Regions from separate parts of the Pseudoduganella sp. OTU4001 genome, predicted to be linked through region 3. Evidence: riboswitches for the same ligand, from Rfam matches in the RefSeq annotation. Region 3 holds a riboswitch; each other region holds the start of a gene.
What was found. A riboswitch is a leader RNA that binds a small molecule or an ion and turns the genes downstream of it on or off. The one in region 3 is predicted to bind cobalamin.
Positions count from the first base shown of each region.

Region 1: linked by a shared signal. The riboswitch ahead of AAHE99_RS25365 (TonB-dependent receptor domain-containing protein) and the one ahead of AAHE99_RS19520 (cobaltochelatase subunit CobN) in region 3 are both predicted to bind cobalamin.
Region 2: linked by a shared signal. The riboswitch ahead of AAHE99_RS24915 (TonB-dependent receptor) and the one ahead of AAHE99_RS19520 (cobaltochelatase subunit CobN) in region 3 are both predicted to bind cobalamin.

Region 1 is NZ_JASATG010000049.1:19,114-23,689, forward strand. Features, by position in the region: gene AAHE99_RS25360 (FecCD family ABC transporter permease) at 1-414, opposite strand, end outside; gene AAHE99_RS25365 (TonB-dependent receptor domain-containing protein) at 433-2,250, opposite strand; cobalamin riboswitch at 2,320-2,540, opposite strand; gene AAHE99_RS25370 (histidine phosphatase family protein) at 2,535-3,074, opposite strand; gene AAHE99_RS25375 (adenosylcobinamide-GDP ribazoletransferase) at 3,065-3,832, opposite strand; gene cobT (nicotinate-nucleotide--dimethylbenzimidazole phosphoribosyltransferase) at 3,839-4,576, opposite strand, start outside.
Region 2 is NZ_JASATG010000046.1:1,583-6,158, reverse strand. Features, by position in the region: gene AAHE99_RS24915 (TonB-dependent receptor) at 35-1,981, opposite strand; cobalamin riboswitch at 2,054-2,251, opposite strand; gene AAHE99_RS24910 (M1 family metallopeptidase) at 2,336-4,525, shown strand; gene AAHE99_RS24905 (hypothetical protein) at 4,522-4,576, shown strand, end outside.
Region 3 is NZ_JASATG010000024.1:69,790-74,365, reverse strand. Features, by position in the region: partial or broken gene AAHE99_RS19520 (cobaltochelatase subunit CobN) at 1-3,342, opposite strand, end outside; cobalamin riboswitch at 3,411-3,627, opposite strand; gene AAHE99_RS19515 (hypothetical protein) at 3,742-4,050, shown strand; gene AAHE99_RS19510 (YkgJ family cysteine cluster protein) at 4,062-4,319, shown strand; gene AAHE99_RS19505 (YkgJ family cysteine cluster protein) at 4,342-4,576, shown strand, end outside.

The DNA.
Region 1 (4,576 bases), on a different contig from region 3:
CAGCATCGAAATCACCACCGCCCCGGCGAACGAGGCGGCATCGACCATCCATGCGGCGCACATGAACAGGAGCGCAGCCAGCGCGCCGACCGAGGCCCCGGACGAAATGCCCAGCACATACGGGTCTGCCAGCGGGTTGCGCAGCAAGGCCTGCATCATGACGCCGGCCAGCGACAGCGAAGCGCCGGTGACAAAGGCGGTGGCGGCGCGTTCGGCGCGCAGGCCGATCAGGTGGCCCGGTAAAGAGGTGGGCTGCCCGCTGATGAATTCACGCAGAGCGCCAGGCAGGTCGGCCAGCGGGATGCTGACCGAGCCGATCATGCCGGCGGCCACCATGCTGGCCAGTGACAACAGCACCAGCAGGATGATGACGGTGGCGGCGCGCAGGCGCAGCTTGGCGGAAAGTGGATGCATAGGGGCAGCTTATCTCATTTATTTGTAGCCGTAGCGCAGGCCGGCATACACGCTGGAACCGGCGGTGCCGTACAGGCGCGCGACTTCGTACTGCTTGTCGGCGACATTGTTCCAGCGCAGGGTGGCCGACCAGGACGGGGCGAAATACCAGGCCCCGTACAGGTTCAGCAAACCATAGCCGCCCAGGCGGTTGCGGTTGGCCGCGTCGTCGAAGCGGTAGCCGGAAACCTGCCACTCGGCGCCTCCGCGCAGGCTGCCCGCAGTATATTCCAGCGCGACATTGCCGTGGCGTTTGGCGCGGCGCAGCAACTGCTTGCCGGTGCTGTCGTCGCGCGGGTTTTGCAGGTCTGCCGTGGCCTCCATGGTGAAGGCGCTGCCCAACTGCTGGCGTGCCGACAGGGTGATGCCTTCCAGGGTGGCGTGGTTGACGTTATAGGCGCAGCCGCTCTTGAAGCCGGGTACCGGGCATGGCGTGGTGTTCACCAGCAGGTCGGTCAGCTTGTTGCGGTAGGCCACGGCGCCCAGCTGGGTACCGTTCTGTTCATAGCGCAGGCCGATTTCTCGGTTGCGGCCTTGTTCCGGGCGGTTGCCCGGCAGACCGTAGCCTGGATAGTACAGCTCATTGAAGGTCGGCGCGCGGAAACTGGTGCCGTAGCTGGCGTTCAGTCGCAGGCCGGGCGCGATGCGGTAGCCGTAGCCCAGCGAGCCGGTGCTTTTGGAGCCGTATTGCGAGCTGTCGTCATTGCGTGCGGCGGCGGCCAGCAGGTGGTCGCCGCGCTTCATGTTGTAGCTGGCGGCATAGGAACTGGTGCTGCGTTCGCGTACCAGGGCGGCGGTGTTGGCCGCGACTTCTTCCTTGCGGTGTTCGGCCAGCAGCTGCAGGCTGTCCGGGCCGAGCGCAATATCGTGCTGCCAGCTGACCATGGACTGCGTGGTGTCGATCTGGCTGGCGCTGGCGGTGAAGCTGCCGGATTTGTCGCGCGATTGCGAAGCCTGGGTGGTCATCTTCCAGTTGCGGGCCACGCGGTTGCGGGAGGACAGGGCGATGGTGTCCAGTTTTTGCGTATTCCAGGCGCGCACGGTAGCGCCGCTGTCGAAATCCGACTCCTGGTCGATATGCATGAATTGCGCTGCCAGCTCATGGCCCGGCGCGATCTGCCATGCCAGCTGGCCGCTGGCATGTTTGCGGTCGTAGCCGTCGTCGTCCTTGTTATAGCTGCTGATGCCCGGCAGGGTGGAGGAGAAGCCGTCGGCGCGCTCCTTGCCAGCGCTGAGCGCGTAGCTGATGGCGCCGGCCGAGCCGGAAATGCCGGCGCGGCCGGCGCGCGTGCCATAGCTGCCCGCCAGCACAGCGGCATCCAGCGCCAGAGCGCCCTGGCCTTTGCGGGTGAAAATCTGGATCACGCCGCCAATGGCGTCGGCGCCGTAAATGGTGCTCAGGGGACCGTACACCACCTCGATGCGCTCCACCGCGCCCAGCGGGATGGCATTCCATGCGGCGGCGCCGCTGGTGGCGGAGCCGATGCGCACGCCGTCCAGCAGCACGATCACCTGGTTGCTGTTGGCGCCGCGCAGGTAGACGTTGGAGTTGGTGGCGCTGCCGCCGTTGCGGGTGATTTCGATGCCGCGCTGGCGCTGCAGCACTTCCGTGATGGAGCCGGCGCCGCTGCGGGCGATCTCCTCGGCGCTGATGGTGAGCGTATCGCTGATGATGTCTTGCGCTGCCTGCGGTGTGCGGGTGGCGGTAACGACAACGGAATCCAGGGCGGAGGCAGGTACGGCAAAGGCCAATGCCAGCGACGCGAGGGCCGCTTGCCGGGTGGCGGGAGATGTCATGTCAATTTCTTCAATGAGCCGCCGGCCCACGTCCCCGTAAGCCGGCAAGAACGGGAACGGGCGCAAGGCGCGTTCCCACCTGGTCTGGCCGGTATCCGGGCTGGCAAGTCTGGCGGCCTGGCCTTCCCATGCTTTCGCACAGTGGCTGTGAGACCGCTGCCGCACCATCAGGGCGGCACTTGCTTACCGTTGCGGGGGCAGCACACGTTAGCTGTCAAAGACAACACCGTGTTTCCCGTTTAACTGCTTTCGAGAATTCGAATGCGAGCACCAAAACCCCACCATTATACGGACTTGGCGGGCCAGGACAAGCGCAGGGTCGAGCAATACTTGATCTGGTTTGGCTTTTGCGCCGCGTGCAGCAGGGGTTCGCCGGCCGCCATCGCGGCCATCAGGCGCATGGTGCCGGCATGGCACACGATGACCGCATCGTGTTGCAGCTCGTCGAGGAAGGATTGCACGCGCGCCGCCACTTCGCGCACCGTTTCACCGCCGCCGGGGCGGTAATCCAGCAAGTCGGCGGCCCAGGCATCGACTTCCGCGCACGGGATGTCGTCCCAGGCGCGCATTTCCCACGCGCCGAAATCCATCTCGGCCAGGCGGGCGTCCAGCGCGGGGGCGCCCAGCAGGCAGGCCAGGGCGGTGCAGCGTTGCAGTGGGCTGGAATACAGGCGGGCGTCCCGGGCGAGGGCGTCGGCCAGTTGCGGCGCCAGGGCGGCATGGCCCGCGGCCAGTGCGGCGGCAGCGGCGGGGATGTCGCTGCGGCCGTAGCAAACACCTGGCGCGACATCTGGTATGGGATGGCGGATGAGGATCAGTTCCACACGCAGGCCAGTACGCCGAGGTAGAACACGGCTTCGGAGAGCTGCTGCACGGCGCCCAGGCAGTCGCCGGTGTAGCCGCCCAGCCGCTGCTGGAATTTGCGCGCAAACCAGAGCGTTGCCAGCAGCATGCCGCCCAGGCCCGTCGCCAGCGCGGCCGGCGGCAGCCAGCCCAGCGCCACGACCGCGCCGGCGGGCAGTGCGGCCGTCAGTGCAGCGATGGCGAATTCCCCGCTGCGCATTTCCTGCGCCAGCGGTTTGGCCTTGCCTTCGGCGCGCGCGTATTCCATGCGCCAGATCAGGGAGCAGGCCATCAGGCGCGATAGCGGGTGCGCCGCCAGCAGCGCGCCCAGGGCGGCCAGCAGCGGCAGGCTGGCCAGCGCCGCGATCTTGGTCGCCAGCATCAGGACGATGCCGATGGCGCCATAGGCCCCGATGCGCGAATCCTTCATAATTTCCAGCACGCGTTCGCGCGTGTGGCCGCCACCCAGTCCGTCACAGGTGTCGGCAAAGCCGTCTTCGTGGAAAGCGCCGGTGGCATAGATGCCGGCGGCAGTGGACAGCAGGACGGCCACCGCCGGCGGCAGCACCAGCGCAGCGGCGGCATACACCGCACCGGCAATGGTCGCCACCACCAGGCCGACAGCCGGGAAGTAGCGCGAGGCGTGGTGCAGCCACGCCGGCTCAAAGCCCACCCAGCGCGGGATGGGCAGGCGCGTGAAAAATTGCAGCGCGATGAAGAAGAGGCGCAGCTGCTGCATCGGCGCTTACTCGGACTTCTCGCTGACCTGGGCCGACTCGAAAGTGGCCATCTGGTTCAGGAAATTGACGGCGGCATGCAGCAGCGGCACGGCCAGCGCGGCGCCGGTGCCTTCGCCCAGGCGCAGGCCCAGGTTCAGCAGCGGACGGGCGCCCAGGAAGTCCAGCATGCGTTGGTGGCCGTTCTCGTCGGAGCAGTGCGCGAACACGCAGTAGTCCAGGACTGCCGGCTGCACGCGTGCCGCCACCAGCAGGGCGCTGGTAACGATAAATCCGTCGATCAGCAGCACCATGCGGCGTTCCGCCGCCTTCAGCATGGCGCCTGTCATCATGGCGATTTCCAGGCCGCCGAAGGTGGCCAGCGCCTGCAGGCCGCCCTGGGCGTCCGCATGCAGGGCCATGGCCGCCTCGATCACGCGCTGCTTGTGCGCCACGCCTTCGGAGGTCAGTCCGGTGCCGGCGCCCACGCAGTCTGCCACCGGGATGCCGGTCAAGCGGTGCATCAGGGCCGCCGCTGCGGTGGTGTTGCCGATGCCCATTTCGCCGAAGCCCAGTACATTGCCCGGCAGCTCCGCCACCAGGTCCATGCCGCACTCGATCGCCTCCATGCACTGCTGCACCGACATGGCCGGCTGCTGGGCGAAATTGGCGGTGCCGTGGGCGATTTTACGGTTGACCAGGCCTTCGCGCTGGCCGAAATCATGTTTGACGCCCGCGTCGACCACTTTCAGCGTGCAGCCATTCTG
Region 2 (4,576 bases), on a different contig from region 3:
CTCCACGGGGCTGATTTAAGCCTGCTTTAAGCGCTTAGAAGTCGTAGCGCGCGGACACTTTCAGCTGGCGGCCGCTGTCCGGGTAAATGCCCGAACGGCAACCGAAGGCCTGGCTGTAGTGGTCCTTATCGAACAGGTTGAGCGCGCTCAGCGCCAGTTCCCATTGGCCGAACTTGCGGGCATAGCGGCCGTCGACCGTGGTGTAGGCCGGGATGCGCGCATTGCAGCTGTTGAAGAAGTCGTCGCCGTAACGCTGTTCGGCGACGCGCTGCACGCCGATGTCGGCGCTCTGGCCGTCGCCCGGCAGCCAGGCCAGGCGCGCGGTCACGATGTGGCTCGGCACCAGCGCCAGCTCGCGGCCGGCATACTGGCCGGAACGGAACTTGGCCTGCACGCGCTGGTAATGGCCCAGCACTTGCCAGGCCGGCGCGAAGCGGTAGCTGCCATCCAGCTCGAAGCCCTTGCGCTGGGTCGGGTCGAGGTTGGTGTTGGCGCCGAACATGCCCGCCACCGGGTTGTAGTAGATCTCGTTGTCCAGGTTGTGGCGGAAGATGCGTGCATCAAGCTTGGCGGCGCCTTGCGCGTAGCCGAGGCCGATCTCGGCGTCGTGCGAAACCTGCGTCTCCAGCGGCTTGTTGGCCTGCGGGGTGAACGCATTCTCGTCCGAGGTGGCGACGCGGAAGCTGTGGCCGGCCTTGGCCCAGGCGGTCAGGCCTGGCGCGGCCAGCACGCTGCCCTGCAGCTCCCACGCGTTCTGGGCCTGCTTGATGCTGTAGGTGGCAGAGGTGAACGGCATCGGATCGAAGGAGTCTTTCTCGAACAGTTCGCGGCGCACACCGGCTGCCAGGCGCGCTTGCTGGGCGCCGGCGAATTTCAGCTCGTCGCGCACGTAGAACGCCTTGCTGCGCTGGGTCGCTTCCGCCGCCGAGTAGTCAGCCGTGGTCACGCGGTTCCAGCGGCCGAAATCGAAGCCGGTCACCAGCTCGTTCAGCATGCCGTCGAACTGCGCCAGATGGCGTACGCGCGGCGAGAACTGGGTCTGCTCGCTGTCGTAGGACGAGCGCGACGCGCCCCACGACGCGAAGTAGGCGGCTGCCACGTCCTTCTTGCGATGCGCCAGTTCGGCGGCCAGGTCGAAGGCGCCGACCTTATTCTCCCAGGCGGCGGTGTAGCGGTCGCTGTCCATCTTGCCGAAGTCGTTCGGGGTCTTGGTCTGGCGCGGGTTGGCCTTGAACAGGTCTTCGGTCAGGCTGCCGGCGAAACGCTGGTCCTGGCGCGCGATGTCGGCACGCAGGGACAAGCGGCCGAAGGCGCCTTGGAACTGCACGCCGCCATTGAACTGCTTCTGCTTGAACTCATTGTTGTCGCGGTAGTTGTCGGTGCGCTGCTGGCCGACGGAAGCGTCGATGGCGAAGCCGTCGAAGCCCTGCACGCCGCTCAGGCGCAGGTCGGAGCTGTCGAACTGGCCCAGTTCAGCGAATACATTGCCGCCGCGCGCGCCGGCTTGCGGGCGCTTGGTGACGATGCTGATCACGCCGCCGGTTGCGCCTTCGCCATACAGCACGCTGGCGCCGCCGCGCATGATGTCGATGCGCTCCACCATATCGATCGGGATGGTGGACAGGGTGGCGCTGGACAGCTCGTTCTCGTTCATGCGCACGCCGTCCAGTACGATCACCACGTTCTGGTCGCTGCTGCTGCCGAAGCCGCGCAGGTCGAGCGGGAAGTCCGGGCTGCCGGTCAGGCTTTGGCGGCCGTACACGCCGCCGATCTTGCGGATCGCCTGGTTGACGTCGGTAACGCCGGCGCGGCGGATTTCCGCGGCAGTGATGGTGGTGGCGCCGATCGGCAGCAGCGAAGGATCGCTGGCGAAACGGGAACCGGAGATGACGATGGTCTGGGAATTCTGGGCGACGGCCGGTGCGGCAAAGCACAGGGCGACTGCTGCAGCCAGGGCGCAGCGCGAGGAGAAGATGGTCATGACAAGCGAATAGAAAAAGTATCCGCCTGCGTCCCCGCAGCCGGAATCCACAGAAGTCGCGCCCTGCTCGGGCGCGCTTCCACCTCCCTGGCCGGTATCCGGGCTGGCAAGACTGACCGGGCCACCTTCCTATGCATGCATAGTGGTTTCAGGCGCGGCCTGCCGTCGTTCATGACGGCGCTTGCGTACCGTTGCGGGGGCAGCACATTGCGTTTCCCGTTTAACTGCGTCCATGAACAGGACGCGGGCACCAAGGCGGCGTCATTATACGCTGGTTAAAGTTGGCATAAAAGATTGGCAAGCAACCGACTGTCAGGCTATATTTTCGCGTTGCATAAAATTTAATGGAGACCTATGCGCATCGCACGTTTATTGGCCGCCGCCGTCCTGCTGGGCGGCGCAGCGGTTTCCGCCGGACTATTGGCCGAAGGCGGCATCCCCGGCACCAATCCGGAGCCGGGCAACGGCATCCCGCTGGCGGCGCCCAAGGCAGCCGCCGTGAGCCAGCCTAGCGCCGCCAATGCCTGGGGCGGCATTCGCACCGGCCAGGAAGCCACCTTGTCCGACCGCGTGGTGGACTACAAAATCGAGGCCACGCTGGATCCGGTCAAGCACACCATCGACGGCCGCCAGCAGCTGACCTGGCGCAACCGCAGCGACCAGCCGGTGCGCAGCGTTTACATGCACCTGTACCTGAACGCCTTCCAGAACGCCAACAGCACCTTCCACACCGAGCAGCGCCTGAACGGCGGCGGCATCCGCAACGATGCCCTGAGCAAGGATGGCGAATGGGGCTACATCGAACTGCGCAGCGTGCAGCAGAACGGCGCCAAGGTAGCGTGGACTTTCGTGCAGCCGGACGGCGGCCCTGCCACCGACCAGACCGTGGTGCGCATGGACCTGCCGCAAGCGGTGGCGCCGGGCGCCAGCACCACGCTCGATATCAGCTTCTTCGACCAGCTGCCGCGCGTGATGGCGCGCACCGGCTACTTCGACAGCTTCCACCTGGTGGCGCAATGGTTCCCGAAGATCGCCGTGCTGGAGCTGCCGGGCGAACGCGGCGCCACCAGCGTGCGCTGGAACGCGCATGAATTCCACGCCCAGTCGGAGTTCTACGCCGACTTTGGCAGCTACGACGTGAAGCTGACCGTGCCCAAGGAATACACCGTGGGCGCCACCGGCGAGCTGCAAGGCACGCCGGCCGAAAAGGACGGCAAGCTGACCCACCACTTCGTGCAGGGCGACGTGCACGATTTCGCCTGGACCGCCGACAAGCGCACCGCCAAGCCGCTGACCGATACCTGGACCGGCCCGGGCAGCCCGCAAGTGAAGGTGAGCGTGCTGTTCCCGCCCGAATTCGCCTCCAACGCGGCGCCGGCCATGAAGGCGGCCAAGGACTCGCTGGAATACTTCTCGCGCACGCTCGGCCCTTACCCATACAAGACGCTGACCGTAGTGATCCCGCCGCATAATGCGGGCGAAGCGGGCGGCATGGAGTACCCGACCTTCTTCACCGCCGACAGCTATCCCGACCTGAAAGCCGATACGGTGGCGCATGCTGCGCTGGACTTCGTGACCATCCACGAATTCGGCCACGGCTACTTCTATGGCATCCTGGCCAGCAACGAGTTCGAAGAGCCCTTCCTCGATGAAGGCCTGAACGAGTACTGGAACCACCGCATGCTGCGCGATACCGGCCGCAAGGTGCACCTGACCACGCCGTTCCTGCGCTCCATCGGCTTCGCGCCGCGCATCGACAACTTCGAGTTCGAACGCCAGGGCGTGCCGCGCGACGAGCCGTCCGACCCGCTGGGCCAGAACGCCTACACCCGCCTGCAGGGCATCGGCCCAGTGTATTCGCGCACCGCGATCACCATGCACGACCTGGAAGCGCAGCTGGGCAAGGAAACCATCGAGCGCGCCTTCAAGGAATACTACCGCCGCTGGAAATTCCGCCACCCAAGCGTGGCCGACTTCCGCGAAGTGCTGGCGGAAGTGAGCGGCCAGCGCAAGCTGGTGGAAACCGTGTTCGCGCAGCAGGTGTACGCCACCACGCGCGTGGACGACCGCATTTCCACCTTCACCAGCGAAGAAGTGCTGCCGCTGCCTGGCATGCATATGGACAAGGGCAAGCGCGTCGAACTGAGCGAGGAAGATGCAGGCAAGCAGGCCGACAAGCTGCGCGAGGCCTGGGAAAAAGCGCATCCGGACGCCAAGCCCGGCACCGGTCCTTTCCCCTTCCTGACCAAGGTGACGGTGCGCCGCCGTGGCGCCGACGTGCCGCAATCGCTGGTGGTGACCTTTGCCGACGGCAGCAAGGAAACCGTGCAGTGGGGCGGCGAACAGCGCTGGCATACCTTTGAATGGACCAAGCCGGTGAAGGCGGTATCGGCGCGCATCGACCCCGAAGGCAAGCATATGCTCGACGTGAGCAAGCTCGATGACAGCCGCACCATCAAGAAGGATGGCAGCGCCACGCGCCGCTGGACCTTCGACCTGGCCGCGATCTTCCAGTCCCTGATCTCCCTGATTGCCACCGTATGAAGCTGACTACCAATCTCAAACAAGCCGGCCGCGCCGCCCTGCAATGGCGCC
Region 3 (4,576 bases):
CTCGCGCCAGGCGCCGGAGCGCTCGGTCAGGCGGTTGACGCCGGCGCCATACGCGCCGGGCGCATCGCCGAAGATGCGCTGGGCGGCGGCGCGGCCAGATTCGGCCAGTGGCATGCCGCCTGCCTGCAGCGCGCGCAGGCGCACCAGCCATTCGCGCGCCACGCGGTTGCTCTCGACCGGCTCACGGCCCCACGCACCGCCTGCGCCGGCGCCCGCGCCACCGACGCCGTTGGCGCTGACGCTGCCCAGGGGCGCGAGCGCGGCCTCCAGCGCTTCCCGCAAGGCGGGGTCCTGTTCGGCCAGGGCGGCGGCGGAAGCGGCCAGCGACATGCGTCCGGCGCGGTCGATCAGGCGGATCAGGTTGGGATACAGGTCGCGAAACAGGCCGGAGGTAGTCACCAGGGCATCGCGCCGCAGCGCGCCCGGCAGCAGGCGCACATCGTTGACAATGCCGCGCGCATTCCACACCGGCTCCGCCCCCATCATGGCCAGCGCAAAGGCCACCATCACGCCCTCGTCGCGCACCGCGTCGGATGCCCACAGCAGGATGCCTTCGCTGCCCGCCGGCGAGCGTTCGCGCGCGGCTGCCTTGGCGGCAAGGCCCGCCCCCATCTGGTAGCCGATACGCGTCGGCAGGATATCGCCATCCACCGCGTGGAAATTGCGGCCGGTCGGCAGCGCTTCCGGCGAGCGCAGGGGATCGTTGCCCTTGCCCGGCTCGATGAAGCGTCCATCCAGCCCCGCCAGCAGCGCGCGCATTTCGTTGCGCGGCGATTCGGCCAGCTTGCGTGCGACTTCCGGGTCGTCGATGCCGCCCTTCTTCATCGACTCCAGCATCAGGTCGATCGATTCCTGCCGCCAGGGGCGGCCGAAAATGTGCAGGCCGTGCGGCATGAATTTTTCCTGCAGCTTGGTCAGGTAGTGGCCAACTTCATGCGCCAGCAGATCGTCGTCCGCCGCGTCGAAGCCGATGCCGCGCACCGCCAGCACATCGGCCATCGAGGCTTCCAGCTCCGCCTTCAGGTTCAGCGCGGCCACCCGCTCGCGCATCAGCTGCGCCGCTTTGGATTTCAGCGATTCGGAGCTGGCGGCTTCGTAGCTCTCCACCACCTGGCGTAACGACAGCAGCTCGTCGTACAGCGGGGTGGAGGCCAGCGGCGGCGTCAGGTGGTCGACCATCACGGCCAGGCCGCGCCGCTTGGCTTGCGTGCCTTCGCCTACGCCGTCCACGATGTAGGGGTAAACGCCCGGCAGGTCACCGGCGATCAGGCTCGAAAAATCGTCTGCCGCCAGGCCGACTGCTTTGCCAGGCAGGAATTCGTAAGTAGAGTGGCGGCCGACGTGGACCAGGGCGTCCGCCTTGAAGCGGTCGCGCAGCCAGTGGTAGAAGGCCAGGTACTGGTGCGGCGGCGGCACGCTGGTGTTGGCGTGCAAAAGTTCTTCGTCGACTTCCCAGCCGCGCGGCGGCTGCGGGCCGATGAAGACGTTGCCGAATACCAGGCCGGGGACCAGCAGCTTGCCCTGGTCGACCATGATCTTGCCGGGCGCAGGGCCCCAGCCCTTCAGGCCTTCAATGCGGTACGCAGCCAAACGACGTTGCAAGGGCGCCAGCGCGGCACAGCTCCCAGCGCGCACGCGCCTGCCCGCGGCGGCGCCTGGCCGCGCCTGCAGGCAGCTCGCGTAGCCTTCCGCAAGCGCGGATAAGTCGCGGATGGCCGCTTCGCGCTGCGGGTGGTCGGCGCCTTCGACCAGATGCTGCAACTCCTTGATCACGACTTCCGCCTGTTTGCGCCCCAGCGCCCACTCGCCTGCGGCTTCAGCCTGCAGCACGTCGGCATGCAAGCGCCCCAGCAGCCCGCTGGTCATCTCCCCCTGCACGCGCGGCGACAGCGTAGCGAACCAGCGCGCATAATCTGCGGCGCTCACGCTGTTCACCGATCCGGCCAGCTCGCGCAAGCCGGCGCGGTCTTCCGGCAGGTTGACGCCGTGCGCCATGATCCGGTCCAGCAGCGCCTCCGGCGTGGCCGGCAGCTCGCCCACCGTGTAGCCCGCATCCTTCAACGCATGCAGCATGTCGAACAGCGAAGCCGGCACGTCCAGGTTGTCCGCACCGATGTTCTGCCGTCCCGGCGGATGGTTGTAATACACCAGCGCCACCCGCTTGTCGCGGTTGGACTTGGCGCGCAGTGACAGCCAGCGCTCGACGCGCGCTGCCAGGCGCTCCGCTTCCGCCCCCAGCACCACCGGCGGCCGGTTCTCGATGCCGGTCAGCTTGTCGCGCTGCGGCTCGCCCAGTGCGGCCACCACGATCGGCTGGCCAATGCCTTGCAGCTCCGGCAGCGCCACGCGGTACTGCACCGAATCCGGCGGCAGGCCATCCGGAGACAGGCGCCACTGCATGGCGGTGCGGTCGGACAGGCGGATCGCCTTGAACAGCGGGATATCGAGACGCTTGAACGCCTCGCTCACAGCCTCGCGGTTTTCGGCCGCGCCCACCACAAAGTCCTGCAACACCACCAGCGCCGCAGGAACTGCTGGCGCGATCAGCTCCGGCAAGCGCTCCAACGCCTCGCGCGAAGCCCCGCCCCAGCGCGGCAGCACCTGCACGCATTGCTGGCCGCTGCGCTCAATCTGGCGGCACACCGCGTCCGGCACCATGCCATCCATATTCGACAGGTCCAGCACCACCACCGTCGGACGCGCCTGCACGCCCAGCTGCGCCGCCCGGCCCCAGGCCGAGGCATCGTGCAGCTCGCGCTCGCCCATGCGCAGGCGCAGCGTTGGTTCCGGCAGCGGCGCCGCCAGTGCACGCACCGGGTCGAGCAGGTGCGCGAACAGGGCCGCCGTGTTATCGCGCCCGCCGGCCTGCCACACCTGGCGCGCCGCCAGCCATTGGCCGGCAACGGGCAAGGCGCGTGCCGCCTGCAACGCGGCTTCCGACGGCTGCTCGCCAGACAACTGGCGCAACGTCTCCGGCGGGAAGCCTTGCAAGCCGCCCTGGCGTCCGCGCGACATCAGGCTCAGCGTGGCTTCGCCGTTAAAAGCCAGCACTGTCGCCGAAGCCCGCGCATGGCGTGCCAAGGCCTGCTTCAAGCGCCGCGCCGGGTCGCCGAACAGCGACACCGCGAGGATGCTGTCCGCCTGCGCCAGCCACTGGGCGGCCTGCTTGTCGTCCGCCGCCATCCATTGCGCGGGCGTGCGCAGGATGATGCGGTCATGGGGATGGCTGGCCAGATGGCGATGGGCAGCCGCGATTGCCGTCGGTGCGGCACGTTCGGTCACGATGGCGAACAGCGTGGCAGCGTTAAGCGGCGCACAGGCGAACGCACATAGCAGGACCAAAATGATCCGAGCAAAATTTAAGGTAAGCACAGAGATTCCGAGCACGCAAAACCACACCCTGGGTCTTGCACAATCAAGCGTGACTGGCCGGTCTTCTGGCTTGCCTTCATCCTCCGCTGGCCTGGCCTTCCCGTGCTATGCACAGTGGCGTTGGTCAGCTTCGTCTGGCTTACAGCAGCAGGGGCTGCGCCGGACTGGCGTGAGATGGCTATCTCGCGCGTCACCGGCTTCCCGTTTCACCACCTTACAGACTTGCAAAGTGGCACCAATCACGAACTGCTGGGATTTTAGCAACAAATGTTGTTGCACGGATGGGAAATCCAGAAATTAGTGGCAAATCCGCTGCTGAAGGTATTTACTGGTAAATGCGCGTCAACGAACGCGTCTGGGAGAGACAAAATGCATAATAAGACAACTTTGCAAGTCCTGGCCGCCGCCTCGGGACTTGGGGACGAGCGTATCCAGGAACTCTGGGAAGGTGCGGATATGTATGCCCGGGCACAGGCTGGCGACCCCGATTCGCCGCATTTCCAGCGGGTGCTGCACGAGCGCATGGCGGCCATGGTGGAACGCGAAGTGGCCAAGCGCCAGCCCGAACGGGATAGGGCGCCGTGGGTCATGGCTGACGCCCACCTGGGGCATATCGAAGTCTCGCTGGCGGAAGCGCTGAAAGCATTCGGCAGCCGAACGCAGCACGTCGTCCACTAAACCGACGCGCGATGAACCGCGCCCCGATCCCCTGCCGCCCACATTGCGGCGCCTGCTGCACGGCGCCCGCCATTGAAAGCGCGATCCCCGGCATGCCCGGGGGGAAGCCGGCTGGCGTGCCTTGCATCCACCTTGATGGGCAGCGGCGCTGCAAGCTGTATGGCTTGCCGGAGCGCCCGCAGGTCTGCCTCGACTTCAATGCCGACGAAATGATTTGCGGCGAATCGCGCGAACAGGCCATGCGCTGGCTGGGCTGGGCCAAGGCGTAAACCGGTAAAATAGCGCCCCATCATGAGTTTCCAATGCCGCCCTGCCTGCGGCGCCTGCTGCACGGCGCCCTCCATCACCTCCCCGATTCCCGGTATGCCGAACGGCAAACCGGCGGGCGTGCGCTGCGTGCAACTGGGCGACGATTACCGCTGCATGATCTTCGGCCGCCCCGAACGGCCCGCCTTCTGCGCCGGGCTGCAGCCGTCGGCCGAAATGTGCGGCGAAACGCGCGAGCAGGCCATGCACTGGCTGGGCG